Regions from separate parts of the Pantoea sp. XAF26B01_ASV70 genome, predicted to be linked through region 4. Evidence: predicted binding sites of a transcription regulator. Region 4 holds the regulator's gene; each other region holds the start of a gene.

The links. The regulator PurR, encoded in region 4, represses purine synthesis genes. The targets are predictions, from matches to a motif close to CANGCAAACGTTTGCNTG.
Region 1: the regulator PurR is predicted to act here: its motif matches at 2,273-2,290, upstream of guaD (guanine deaminase).
Region 2: the regulator PurR is predicted to act here: its motif matches at 1,443-1,460, upstream of pyrC (dihydroorotase).
Region 3: the regulator PurR is predicted to act here: its motif matches at 2,078-2,095, upstream of cvpA (colicin V production protein).

The regions. Positions count from the first base shown of each region.
Region 1 is NZ_CM137251.1:2,160,569-2,163,929, reverse strand. Features, by position in the region: gene xdhA (xanthine dehydrogenase small subunit) at 1-767, opposite strand, end outside; gene guaD (guanine deaminase) at 764-2,092, opposite strand; gene ydfG (bifunctional NADP-dependent 3-hydroxy acid dehydrogenase/3-hydroxypropionate dehydrogenase YdfG) at 2,494-3,240, shown strand; gene ACX8ZY_RS10080 (YnfA family protein) at 3,272-3,361, opposite strand, start outside.
Region 2 is NZ_CM137251.1:2,701,579-2,704,939, forward strand. Features, by position in the region: gene grxB (glutaredoxin 2) at 1-163, shown strand, start outside; gene ACX8ZY_RS12700 (lipoprotein) at 278-841, shown strand; gene pyrC (dihydroorotase) at 1,525-2,568, shown strand; gene dinI (DNA damage-inducible protein I) at 2,631-2,876, shown strand; gene ACX8ZY_RS12715 (hypothetical protein) at 3,022-3,294, shown strand.
Region 3 is NZ_CM137251.1:1,385,779-1,389,139, forward strand. Features, by position in the region: gene folC (bifunctional tetrahydrofolate synthase/dihydrofolate synthase) at 1-1,115, shown strand, start outside; gene dedD (cell division protein DedD) at 1,105-1,893, shown strand; gene cvpA (colicin V production protein) at 2,159-2,644, shown strand; gene purF (amidophosphoribosyltransferase) at 2,682-3,361, shown strand, end outside.
Region 4 is NZ_CM137251.1:2,374,938-2,378,298, forward strand. Features, by position in the region: gene ACX8ZY_RS11115 (C40 family peptidase) at 1-294, shown strand, start outside; gene cydH (cytochrome bd-I oxidase subunit CydH) at 341-430, opposite strand; gene purR (HTH-type transcriptional repressor PurR) at 712-1,737, shown strand; gene punR (DNA-binding transcriptional activator PunR) at 1,734-2,639, opposite strand; gene punC (purine nucleoside transporter PunC) at 2,747-3,361, shown strand, end outside.

The DNA.
Region 1 (3,361 bases), 210 kb from region 4:
AGGTAGTGATCATCAAATTCGCTGCAGACTTTGAGCGCGGCAACCTGCTCCAGCGCAATCAGCAACGGTATTCTTTTATGCTGCTGGGTAATCTGCAGGCTGAGATCGGTGCCACCGGCAATCAGCCTCGCCTCGGGATGTGCCAGATAGATCGCCGCCAGCTGAGCCGGGGTTTTGGGCAGGAAGCAACGGCGGCCCTCCCCCCCTAATTCCTGCATCTCCGGGGTTGCCAGCGCCTCAAGCCGCTGCACGGTTGCGGCGGCACCTTGATCGAACTGGTCTGTCACCGGCTGCGAGCAGAGCTGTTCGGCGGCGGCCATAATCGGCCGGTAACCGGTACAGCGGCAGAGGTTGCCCGCCAGCGCAGTTTCCGCCTGATGGCGATCCCAGCCCGAAGCGGTTTTTTGCAGGCTGAACAGCGACATCACAAAGCCCGGCGTGCAGAATCCGCATTGCGAACCGTGGCAGTCGACCATCGCCTGCTGCGCCGGATGCAGTGCGCGGCCGTGACGCAGATCCTCAACCGTAATCAGCTGCTTGCCCTGTAACGCGGAGACCAGCGTCAGGCAGCTGTTGACCGTTTCATACTGCATTGTTCCCCCGACGGCTTTGCCCAGAGTCACGCTGCAGGCGCCACAGTCGCCAGATGCACAGCCCTCTTTGGTGCCAGGGCGTTGCTGACGGGTGCGCAGGTAGTTGAGTACCGTGAGGTTGGGGTCGAGCGCGTCCTCGCTGACCAGCTGGTTATTTAACAGAAACTGGATCATGCGGCTTGCTCCTGTGCGTCGCGCTGCCAGACCGGACGACCGGCTACCCAGGTCTGGGCAATATTGCGGTCGTCTCCGAGCGTCATTAATACAAACAGTTTTTCCCAGATATCTTTGCTGTTGCCGATGCGCAGTTGCTGCAGGGCAGAAACCGCCGGGTCCAGCACCACAAAGTCCGCTTCTTTACCGATGTTGAAATTTCCGATGACGTGGTCGAGATCCAGCGCGCGCGCCCCGCCCAGCGTGGCGTGATAAAAGGCTTCGGCCGCGCTGAGCCGGTAGTGCTGCAGCTGGCCCACCTTGTAGGCTTCGCCCAGGGTCTGCAGCATATTAAAGGTGGTGCCCGCCCCGACATCGGTGCCGATCCCCACTTTCACCCCCTGCTGCCAGCTGCGTTTCAGGTTGAACAGGCCGCTGCCGAGAAACAGGTTTGAGGTGGGACAGAAAGCAATGGATGAATCGGTATCGTGCAGACACTGCCATTCGTTCTCTTCCAGATGCAGACAGTGAGCAAAGACGCTGCGGCGGCCGGTCAGCTGGTGATGATGATAAACATCCAGATAGCCTTCACGCTCCGGGAACAGTTCTTTGACCCAGGCAACCTCCTGCGGGTTTTCGCTGAGATGGGTATGCAGCCAGGTATCCGGGAACTCCTGACGCAACTGCTGCACTTTTTCCAGCAGCTGTGGGGATGAGGTCGGCGCAAAGCGCGGCGTCAGGGCATAGCTCAGGCGTCCACGCTGGTGCCAGCGCTCAATCAGCGCCCGGGTCTGCTGGTAGCTCTGTTCAGGGGTTTCGGTCAGGTTGTCGGGCGCATTGCGATCCATCATCACTTTCCCGGCAATCAGCCGCATGTTCAGCGCTTCGGCGGCGCTGAACAGCGCCTCCACCGATTGCGGATGAACGGTACCAAACACCAGCGCGCTGGTGGTGCCGTTGGAAAGCAGCTGATGCAGGAAGAAGGCGGACATCCGCGCAGCATGATCGGGACAGTGATACTGCGCTTCAACCGGGAAGGTGTAGTGATTCAGCCACTCCAGCAGCTGTTCGCCAAATGCGCCAATCATCTCTGTCTGCGGATAGTGAATGTGGGTATCGACAAAGCCCGGCACGATCAGTCTGCCGCGCAGGTCGATGACCGGATGCCCCGCCAGCATCGCCTCGCTATTCTCCCAGCTATCCAGCCCCACTACGCATCCATCACGCAGCAGCAGCACCGCATCCTCAAGATAGCGGGCCTGGCCAGCCAGGTCGTCGGGACGATCCACCACGCCGGTAAAGTCAAAGAAGCTGGCGCGTATCGCCGTGTCGGTTGCTGAAAGCATGGGTAGTCCTTTCTGAAAGCGCGATGTTATATCTGCAGATGATTATCTGAATAATCCTGTGCAACCTGCGTGCCAGAATTGAAATAGAATAAATTCTTTAAATATCAGTTAAATAAGCTAAAAAAGTGAATTTGCGCAACAAATAAGGACTGATATTTCGTAGCAACCGTTTGCGGAACGGATGCAAACGGTTGCTACGCAATATTGCGCGCCCTGAACATTTTGAATATGGCGGGTTACCCGCAAACCTGCCCTTTAACGGTGCAATCTGCCCTGAAAAGGCGCAGCTGGCTACCCGTTAAAATCCGTTTACAGGTCAGGCAGTTTTTCCACGCGCAGAAGCGGAAATGAAATGCTATGGTGAAGCCATCGACTCTGAAAATGGCATAAGGAACAGTGAGATGATTATTTTTGTCACCGGTGCGACCGCCGGTTTTGGTCAAAGCATCACCCGTCGCTTTATTGAGAATGGTCATAAAGTGATTGCCACTGGACGACGGGCTGAACGTTTAAAAGCGCTGAAGGAAGAACTGGGCGAGAATATTTATACGGTACAGCTCGATGTGCGTAACCGTGCCGCCATCGAAGAGGCGGTGGCGCAGTTACCGGCGGAATGGCGCAATATCGACGTGCTGGTCAACAACGCCGGTCTGGCGCTGGGCGTCGAACCGGCGCACAAAGCCAACGTCGAAGACTGGGAAAACATGATCGACACCAACACCAAAGGCCTGGTCTATATGACCCGCGCCCTGCTGCCACAGATGGTGGAGCGTGATGTCGGTCATATCATTAATATCGGATCGATTGCCGGCAGCTGGCCCTATGCCGGCGGCAACGTCTACGGCGCCACCAAAGCCTTTGTGCGCCAGTTCAGCCTGAATCTGCGAACCGATTTACACGGCACCGCGCTGCGCGTGACCGACATTGAACCGGGTCTGGTCGGCGGCACAGAGTTTTCCAACGTGCGCTTTAAGGGCGATGATGACAAGGCGGGTCAGGTCTACGAAGGGGCTACCGCCTTAACGCCGGAAGATGTGACAGAAGCCGTATACTGGGTGGCCACACTGCCTAAACATGTCAACATCAATAGCCTTGAGATGATGCCGGTCAGCCAGACGCTGGCGGGGCTGAAAGTGCATAAACCTTAACTCCCTGCAGCGCCAGCCCTCACGGCTGGCGTTACCCGCGTCCCCAGCCCATCACGATAATCAGCATGCCGCTGAATGCGATCAGAGCCCCGCTCCAGTCCCACACACTTAGCTTCACGCC
Region 2 (3,361 bases), 330 kb from region 4:
TGCGGTGAATGGCGAGCTGTCCGAAGATGATTTTAATCTCTTCCCGCTGCTGCGCTCTCTGACGCTGGTGGCCGGAATCGACTGGCCGAGCCGGGTCGCTGACTACCGCGATAACATGGCTAAACAGACCCAGGTGAATCTGCTCTCCTCGATAGCTCACTAACCCCTCCCGATGAGAGACGCTGCGGCGTTTCTCATCTCTTTCCTGATGACACCCGCTACGCATTCAGGCAGGCTATGGCCTGTTTATTGGCTCTGATATTCAGGATAAAGATCGATGAAAAAGGCTTTTTTCGGGCTGACTGCCCTGTTGATCGCGCTGCTGGTGAGCGGCTGTAATCAACTGACGCAATACACCATCAGCGAACAGGAAGTAAACCAGGCGCTGCAGAAGCACAACAACTATGAGAAAGATATTGGCGTTTCCGGGCTGGTTAATGCGCACATCGTCCTGAACAATCTGACCAGTCAGATTGGCCGTGAAGAGCCAGGTAAAGTGACGCTCTCTGGCAATGCTAAAATCAATGTGACGTCACTGTTTGGTCCGCAGCAGGCCGATATGCAACTGAAGATGCGTGCTCAGCCGGTCTATGACCAGCAGCAGGGTGCAATCTATCTGCGCGATCTGGAAATTGTTGATGCGCAGGTTGCTCCGGAAAAAATGGCCTCCATTATGAAAACGCTGACGCCTTATCTGAATCAGTCGCTGAAAAACTACTTTGATCAAAAGCCGGCTTACGTGCTCAGCGCCGACCGCAGCAAAGGCGAGTCGTTGGCGAAGAAATTTGCCAAAGGACTGGAAGTGAAACCTGGCGAACTGGTTATTCCCTTTACGCAGTAATGCCAGTCAGTTAAGCGACAGGTGACAACGCAGTCTGGTGCCGCTCAGGGGCTGGCGGTCCTCGCGCCGCTGCGCGGTTCCTTCACTTCATTCGCCTGCCTGACGGACCGCCGGGGATGGCACATCCTGTGCCGCCCCGCCTTTCGCCCGCGTCCTGCGGGCTCTCCTGGCAGACTCATTCTGTTCCGCGCTGCGGATTGCCAGCCCCTGAGCGGCACCGGCCTGCTCTGAAACTTCAGTGAATGTTGTCAGAAAGGGCACGAAAGTGGAGGCCTGAGCGCCTCTGCTGCTGAAAGGGCTATCCGCAGCGCTGAGGCGTGACGGTGGGCCAGAAGTCCACGCCGGGAAGCGTGGACAGTTCGGGGCCGGCCAGGGAGGGCCGATCCCCGAACGGTTCGTCGGCACGACGTCAAAGCCGAAGGTACCGCGTGAGCGGCGCGAGGACGGCCCGGCAGCAGCAGAGGTGCTCTGGCCCGCACTGCGGCTCGCTCGCCCGGAAAAAAGCTGCCACGTTTGACCGTGACAGCCTTTACAAATCTAATCTTAACTGACCAGCATTACCCTGTTGGGCAGCGGATTTTCTTTGACAGCATAAAAAGCAGGTGCAAACGGTTGCCTGAATCCTTATGCTTAGACCCCGGCCAAAACACGCCTTTTGTTTCCCTTCTGCCGGAGCTTCACTGATGACAGCACAACCTCAGCAACTTACCCTGCGTCGCCCTGACGACTGGCATATTCATCTGCGCGACGATGAGATGCTCAACACGGTCCTGCCCTATACCAGCGCGGTGAATGGTCGTGCCATTGTGATGCCTAACCTGGTGCCACCGGTGACCAGCGTGGCAGCAGGTGAAGCGTACCGCGATCGCATCCTGGCGGCGCTGCCCGCCGATCACGCCTTTACGCCGCTGATGACCTGCTATCTGACCGACTCGCTTGATCCTGATGAGCTTGAGCGCGGTTTCACCTCCGGTCTGTTTACCGCGGCTAAGCTCTATCCGGCGCACGCTACGACGAACTCCAGCCATGGCGTTACCGATATCGCCTCCATTGCCCGCGTGCTGGAGCGGATGCAGAAGCTCGGTATGCCACTGCTGATCCACGGCGAAGTCACCGATGCGCATGTCGACATTTTTGACCGCGAAGCCCGGTTTATCGAAACGGTTATGGTGCCGCTGCGCAGCCAGTTTCCGGCACTGAAAGTGGTGATGGAGCACATTACTACTCAGGACGCCGCAGAATATGTTGCCGCCGCCGATGAGACGCTGGGCGCGACCATTACCCCGCAGCATTTGATGTTTAACCGCAATCACATGCTGGTGGGCGGTATTCGTCCGCACCTCTATTGCCTGCCGATTCTTAAACGCAACGTGCATCAGGAAGCATTGCGCAAATTAGTAGCGAGTGGTCATCCGCGCGTCTTCCTCGGCACCGACACAGCACCGCATCTGCGTCATCTCAAAGAGGCCAGTTGCGGCTGCGCGGGGGTATTTAATGCGCCAGTGTCGTTACCCGCTTACGCCACCGTTTTTGAAGAGCTGAACGCGCTGGAACATTTTGAAGCGTTCTGTTCGGAGAATGGCCCGCGTTTTTACGGCCTGCCGCTGAATGAAGGGACGATTACCCTGGTGCGTGAGTCCTGGCAGGTGCCAGAGTCCATCGCGCTCGGCAGCCATTCACTGGTGCCGTTCCTGGCGGGTGAAACACTAAACTGGCGCATCGCATAATTTTACTTGCCTCCGGCCTGTCGATACTGTAAATATATACAGTATCTTAAACGGAGGCTGTTATGCGCGTTGAAATTACCGTATCAAATACCCGACCTCTTCCTGCTGGTGCGATAGAAGCGTTGAGCGATGAATTATCGCGCCGCATTGATGAACAGTTCCCTGACTCGACCAATCACGTCAAGGTACGTTATGCCAGTGCCAATAATCTCAGCGTGCTGGGCGGTGGAAAAGAGACGCGCGACCAGATCAGCGAGATCCTGCAGCAGACGTGGGAAAGCGCTGACGACTGGTTCAATACTGATTAACCGCCACTGTGCTTTTTTTCCGGGTGTCGCCACCCGGTTTTTTTATCTTTTCTCCCCTCTCGCACTTACCCCGTCCTGCATCTAGACTCTTAATGATCAATGCCCTATCCTTGCGCTCGTCACGCATAACAGGAGGTGCGACACCATGACTACTGATAAACCGGAAGAGGCGATGACCTTTGGTGAGTTGTTAGCACTGATTGGTGATCAGAAGCGTCGTTTAACGGTGCTGGAAAATGCCTTTTCCAGTCTGATTTTCTGTCTTGACGATCGTGCCAGTCAGCTACTGGTACACAATCTGTCGCTGGAAGCCCAAAATCAAAACCATGATGAGCAGCTTCAGCAGCACTTTGCCCGTCTGGCAGAAACACTGCAAAAACGCGGCGGCGGCGTAGTGCCAGAAACGCCGGCTCTCTGAGTCCGCTCACGCGGCTAAGCCCGCTTTTTGCCTGTCTTTTGACTGCTGATAAAAATGCCTGCCCGTC
Region 3 (3,361 bases), 990 kb from region 4:
TTACCGTGGCCGGTACTAATGGCAAAGGCACCACCTGTCGCACCCTGGAAACGCTGCTGATCGCCGCGGGTTACCGCGTTGGCGTGTACAGCTCACCGCATCTGGTGCGCTATACCGAGCGCGTTCGGGTTCAGGGAGAGGAGCTGAGTGAAGCGCAGCACTGCGCCAGTTTTGCGGAGATTGAAGCCGGACGTGCAGATATTTCGCTGACCTATTTTGAATTTGGCACGCTCTCTGCGTTGAATCTGTTCCGCCAGGCGCAGCTGGATGTCGTGATCCTCGAAGTCGGCCTCGGCGGACGGCTGGATGCGACAAACATCGTGGATGCCGATGTCGCGGTGGTCACCAGCATTGCACTCGATCACACCGACTGGCTTGGCCCGGATCGCGAAAGCATCGGGCGTGAAAAAGCCGGTGTGTTCCGGGCGGGGAAACCTGCGGTAGTGGGTGAACCGGATATGCCGCAGAGTATTGCCGTGGTCGCACAGGAAAAAGGTGCGCAGCTGTTGCAGCGCAACCGTGACTGGTCGTGGCATGCGCAGGCAGAAAGCTGGTCACTGTGTGATGCGACGGGTGAGCTGAACGATCTGCCGCTGCCGCAGGTGCCGCTGCCTAACGCGGCGACCGCACTGGTGGCGCTGCGGGTCTCCGGGCTTGAGGTCAGTGAGGCGCAGATTCGCGCCAGCCTGCCGCTGGCGATGCTGCCAGGCCGTTTTCAGACCCTCAGCGAATCACCGCGCGTTATTCTGGATGTCGCCCATAACCCGCATGCGGCAGCATATCTGGCGTCGCGGCTGGCTGCACTGCCGAAACGCGGCAAAGTGCATGCCGTGGTGGGCATGCTGCATGATAAAGATATCGCCGGAACGCTGGCGGCGCTGGCACCGGTGGTCGATGCCTGGTACTGCGCGCCCCTCGAGGGTCCGCGCGGCGCCAGTGCTGAGCAACTGCTGAACAACCTGCCGCAGGGCGAGGCTTTTAGTTCGGTTGAGCTCGCCTGGCAGCAGGCACGCCAGCGGGCAGCGCCGCAGGACATTGTGCTGGTCTGTGGTTCATTCCACACCGTTGCACAGGTCATGGAATCGATTGAAACGGAGAAAGGACGTGGCAAGTAAGTTTCAGAACCGTTTAGTCGGCACCGTTATTCTGGTCGCCGTTGGCGTGATTGTGCTGCCAGGGCTGCTGGATGGTCAGAAAAAGCATTACAAAGAGGAGTTCGCCGCCATTCCGCTGGTGCCGAAACCTGACGATCAGCAGGACAGCGAAATGGTGCCGCCGGTAACCCAGTCGCTGCCGGCACAGCCGCCGGAAGGCGCGGGCAATGCGGTCAGCAGCAGCAATGGCAATGGCAACGGTAAAACCAACGCTACGGCAGAGCAGGGTCGGACTCAACCGGAAGACGAGAGCGATCCGGTAGTGGTCTCGCCGCCGCCGGTCCATCAGTCTGTGCCCGCACAGACGGTGACGAAGCCGAAGGTCGTTGAGCAGCAGAAACCGAAAGTAACAGAGCAGCCTAAGCAGAAGCCGGTCGAACAGCAGAAGCCAAAAGTCGTGGAGCAGCCTAAACCTAAACCGGTTGAACAGCCTAAAGTGGTCGAACAGCCGAAGCAGGAAGAGCCGCCGAAAACGGCAGAGACGACAGCGCCGGCAGGGCAGGCTTATGTGGTGCAGTTAGGTGCGCTGAAAAACGCCAGCAAAGTGAATGAGATTGTCGCGCAGCTGCGGCTGTCGGGCTATCGCGCCTTTACCGTGCCTTCAACGCCGGTACAGGGTCAGATCACCCGCATTTACGTTGGGCCTGATGCGTCGAAAGCCAAAATGCAGAGTGCGGTTGGCGAGCTGAAAAGTATCTCAGGACTGGGCGGTGTCGTGAAACCATACAGCGCCCGCTAAAACGGGCGATTGGCGCTGCCGATAGCAGTAACAGGCAGCGTCTTTTACCCCTCAGACAGCGCGCTTAATGCGCGCTGCCGCGAAAAAAATTGACGATTTTCAACGGCCTGTCCGGCTGAGAATTACCCGGGCGATAGCGTTTTTTTTCATCGCCTTTTTTATGGATGCAGAAAAAGAAAACCGCTACGCAAACGTTTTCTTTTTCTGTTAGAATGCGCCCCGAACTGGATGCAGGGGTGCAATTGCACTGGCGCTGGAAGAGTTCATGATCTGGATTGATTACGTCATTATTGCGGTAGTTGGTTTTTCGGCTCTGGTCAGCCTGGTCCGTGGGTTTGTCCGTGAAGCCTTATCTCTTGTTACCTGGGGATGCGCGTTTTTTGTCGCCAGTCATTACTACGCCTACCTTGCAGTCTGGTTTACAGGTTTTGACGACGAACTGGTTCGTAACGGTATCGCCATCGGTGTGCTGTTTGTGGCGACCCTGATTGTGGGGGCCATTGTGAACTACGTTATCGGCACGCTGGTGGAAAAAACCGGCCTGTCGGGAACCGACCGGGTGTTGGGCGTCTGTTTCGGGGCATTGCGTGGTGTGCTGATCGTAGCCGCTTTGCTGTTCTTCCTCGATACATTCACTGGCTTTTCCAAAAGTCCGGACTGGCAACAGTCTCAACTCATTCCCGAGTTCAGTTATATAATCAGGTGGTTTTTTGATTACCTGAAAAGCACGTCGAGTTTTTTACCCCGGTGATGTGACCGGGAGTGCGGCTTAATGAGGAAATGACAACATGTGCGGTATTGTCGGTATCACCGGTTTCATGCCGGTCAACCAGTCGATCTATGACGCGTTAACGGTGCTCCAGCACCGCGGGCAGGATGCCGCAGGCATTTGTACTATCGATGCGCTGAAATGTTTTCGCCTGCGAAAGGCAAACGGCCTGGTCAGCGACGTTTTCGAAGCACGCCACATGCAGCGTCTGCAGGGCAATATGGGGATCGGTCACGCGCGTTATCCAACCGCGGGAAGCTCCAGTGCCTCTGAAGCGCAGCCATTCTATGTAAACTCCCCGTATGGCATCACCCTGGCGCACAACGGTAACCTGACCAACGCCCATGTGCTGCGTAAGCACCTGTTTGAAAAGGGCCGCCGTCACGTTAATACCACCTCAGATTCTGAAATCCTGCTGAACATCTTTGCGCAGGAGTTAGATCGTTTCCAAAACGATCCGCTGACAGCCGACAACATCTTTGCTGCGGTTGCTGCCGTGCATCAGCAGGTGCGCGGAGCCTATGCGGTAGTGTCGATGATTATCGGCCACGGCATGGTCGCCTTCCGTGATCCTAACGGTATCCGTCCGCTGGTGCTGGGCAAGCGCGTTATCGCTGATGGCCGCACCGAATATATGGTCGCCTCCGAGAGCGTGGCGCTGGATACGCTGGGCTTTGAGTTCATCCGTGACGTTGCACC
Region 4 (3,361 bases):
TACGCCTATAAAGATCTGGTGAAGTTTAAGATCCCACGTACCGCTAACGAGATGTACCACCTGCGTGACGCCGCGCCGATCAAGCGTGAGTCGCTGGAGAAAGGCGATCTGGTCTTCTTCCGTATCAATGGTCGTGGTACTGCGGACCATGTCGGCGTTTACCTGGGTGATGGCAAGTTTATCCAGTCGCCACGCACCGGCAAAGATATTCAGATCAGCGCTTTAGGAGAAGATTACTGGCAGCGCCACTATATTGGTGCCCGTCGGGTGATGACGCCAAAAACCATACGCTGAGCAGCAGAACAACCAGAAGAGAGCCGGGATAATCCCGGCTTTTTTTTTAGTGCAGAATAGCGGTAAAACTAAAGGCCACAATCATCAGCAGACAGCCCGCGGTGGTCATTAAAGCCAGTTTAAGATCGGTACTCATTGCTTGCTCCTTAGTCACACAATCAGTAGGGGTATCGCATTTTCCCACAGGGCCCGGTAAAAATCTCGTTTTATCCGTTCAGCCTTGTTAGAATCCCGCCTTTGTTGCGCAACGCGCGCAACCCTGATTCCGTTTGCGCACGTTTTCAGGCGCTTTTACGCCGCCAGCGGCCTGTTGACTGGCCTTAAAAGCTGCATTTTTGCGGAAAAAACCCTGAGCAGACGCAAACGTTTAACACTACGCTTATCATAGAGTTAGATAAGCACCGGAGTCCGATTTTCATGGCAACAATTAAAGATGTGGCGAAACGCGCTGGCGTCTCAACGACCACCGTTTCGCACGTCATCAATAAAACCCGCTTTGTGGCTGAAGAGACGCGCAACGCGGTCTGGCAGGCGATTAAAGAACTGCACTACTCGCCGAGCGCCGTGGCGCGCAGCCTGAAAGTGAACCACACCAAAACGCTGGGCCTGCTTGCCACCTCCAGCGAAGCGCCCTATTTCGCTGAAATTATCGAAGCGGTTGAAAATCACTGCTTTGACAAAGGCTATACGCTGATTCTGGGTAATGCGCATAACGATCTGCAAAAACAGCGCGCCTATCTCAGCATGATGGCGCAGAAACGCGTCGATGGGCTGCTGGTGATGTGCTCTGAATATCCGGACGATCTGCTGCAGATGCTGGAAGAGAACCGCAATATCCCGATGGTGGTGATGGACTGGGGCGAGTCGCGCGCCGACTTCACCGACACGGTACTGGATAATGCTTTCCAGGGCGGCTATCTGGCGGGACGCTATCTGATTGAACGCGGACACCGGGATATTGGTGCAATCCCCGGCCAGATGGAGCGTAACACCGGTGGCGGACGTCATGCCGGTTTCCTGAAGGCGATGGAAGAAGCGGGTATTCAGCCACGCGCCGAGTGGATTGTGCAGGGTGACTTTGAGCCGGAGTCGGGCTATCAGGCGATGCAGCAGATCCTGTCGCAGAAGCAGCGTCCGACGGCGGTGTTCTGTGGCGGTGACATCATGGCGATGGGCGCGATTTGCGCCGCCGACGAGATGGGTTTGCGCGTCCCCCAGGATATTTCGGTGATCGGCTATGACAACGTGCGCAACGCCCGCTATTTTGCACCGGCCCTGACCACGGTGCATCAGCCTAAAGCCCAGCTGGGTGAGAAAGCGCTGGAAATGCTGCTGGACCGCATTACCAGTAAGCGCGAAGTGTCACAAACGATTGAGGTCCATCCCACGCTGATTGAGCGCCGTTCCGTGGCCGATGGCCCGTTCCGCGACTATCGCCGTTAATGCTCGCTTAACCACTCCTGATTAAGCGTTTGCGCATCACCCAGATAGCTGAGCAACCAGCCTGTCGCGGGTGATGCGCGATCTTCTGCCCAGCTGACGCAGCATGGACTGTCCGGAAACGCCACCGGCAGCGTCAGTTCAACCAGCTCGCCGCTGTCGAGCAGTGGCCTGGCCAGGTGACCGGGCACCATCGCCACACACAATCCCGCCTGCACGCACTCCAGCCCGGTTTGCCACTCCGGCACCACCAGCCGGCGCTGGTTATCCAGCGTCCATGTCATACGACGCGGCAGTGCGCGAGAAGTATCTTCCAGCACAAGGGAGGGCCAGCTCCGCAGCGTGTCATCATCTATCTGGCTCGCCTGTGTCAGAGGATGGTCGGGCGCAACCACGCAGCGCCAGTTAAGCGTGCCCATATCCCGAAAAGCAAAGCGTCCGCCCACCGGTATCGCCTGAGTGGCACCAATCGCCACTTCCACCCGGCCATCGGCCAGCGCATCCCAGACGCCGTTAAAGACTTCATAGCTGATAATCAGCTCCATATCGGGAAAGTGGCGATAGAAATCTTTGACCAGTTGTCGGGTGCGCTGAGGTTTAGCGATACGGTCAACGGCTATGCTTAGCTGGCCGCGCCAGCCGTTAGCCAGCTGCTGACACTGTCGCCGGGTGGCAAGCATTTTTTTGATGACGCTGCGCCCTTCCCGGACAAAATGCTCACCCGCCGGGGTCAGAACCACTTCGCGATGCTGCCGTTCAAACAGCGGTACCGCCAGCCAGTTTTCCAGCTGACGCACCGTATAGCTGATGGCAGAGGGCACCCGATGTAACTCCTGCGCGGCGGCGCTGAAGCTTCCTCCACGGGCGACAGCGTCAACCACCTCTAATGCATATTCTGACCACATAATCTGCCTTCAAAAATTTTAACAGCAATCGGCAAATATTACCGTTTCACAGCAGCAAACGCACCTTTTACACTCTGCCGCGTTTATCCTGCAAAAATGAGAATCAGATGCTGTCGAATAAAGGGTTTATGCCCTACCTTGCCCTGCTGAGCATGCTGGGCTTTTTAGCCACTGATATGTACCTGCCCGCCTTTGGTGCGATGCAGCAAACCTTTAACACTTCACCCGGTCTGATCAGCGCCAGTATGAGTCTCTTCCTGGGCGGCTTCGCCGTGGGTCAGCTCTTCTGGGGACCGCTTTCCGATCGCATCGGTCGTAAACCGGTGCTGCTGTCCGGACTGGCCATGTTTGGCGCTGGCTGCGCAGGCATGCTGTGGGTGAATGATATCTATCTGATGCTGGCGCTGCGTTTTGTCCAGGCGATTGGCGTCTGTGCCGCTGCCGTAAGCTGGCAGGCGCTGGTGGTGGATCGCTACCCTGCAGCGCGCGCTAACAAAGTCTTTGCCACCATTATGCCGCTGGTTGCGCTCTCTCCGGCGCTGGCTCCGCTACTGGGTGCCTGGCTGATCGGCCACTTCCACTGGCGTTCGATTTTCCTGGTGCTGACCCTGATTGCGGTGGCGTTGATTCTGACCACGCTGCGTCTGCCCACCGTGCGCAAGGCCGCGGGAGAAAAAGGTGCGCAGCCCGGCTTTTTCACGCTGCTTAAATCACGGGTCTAC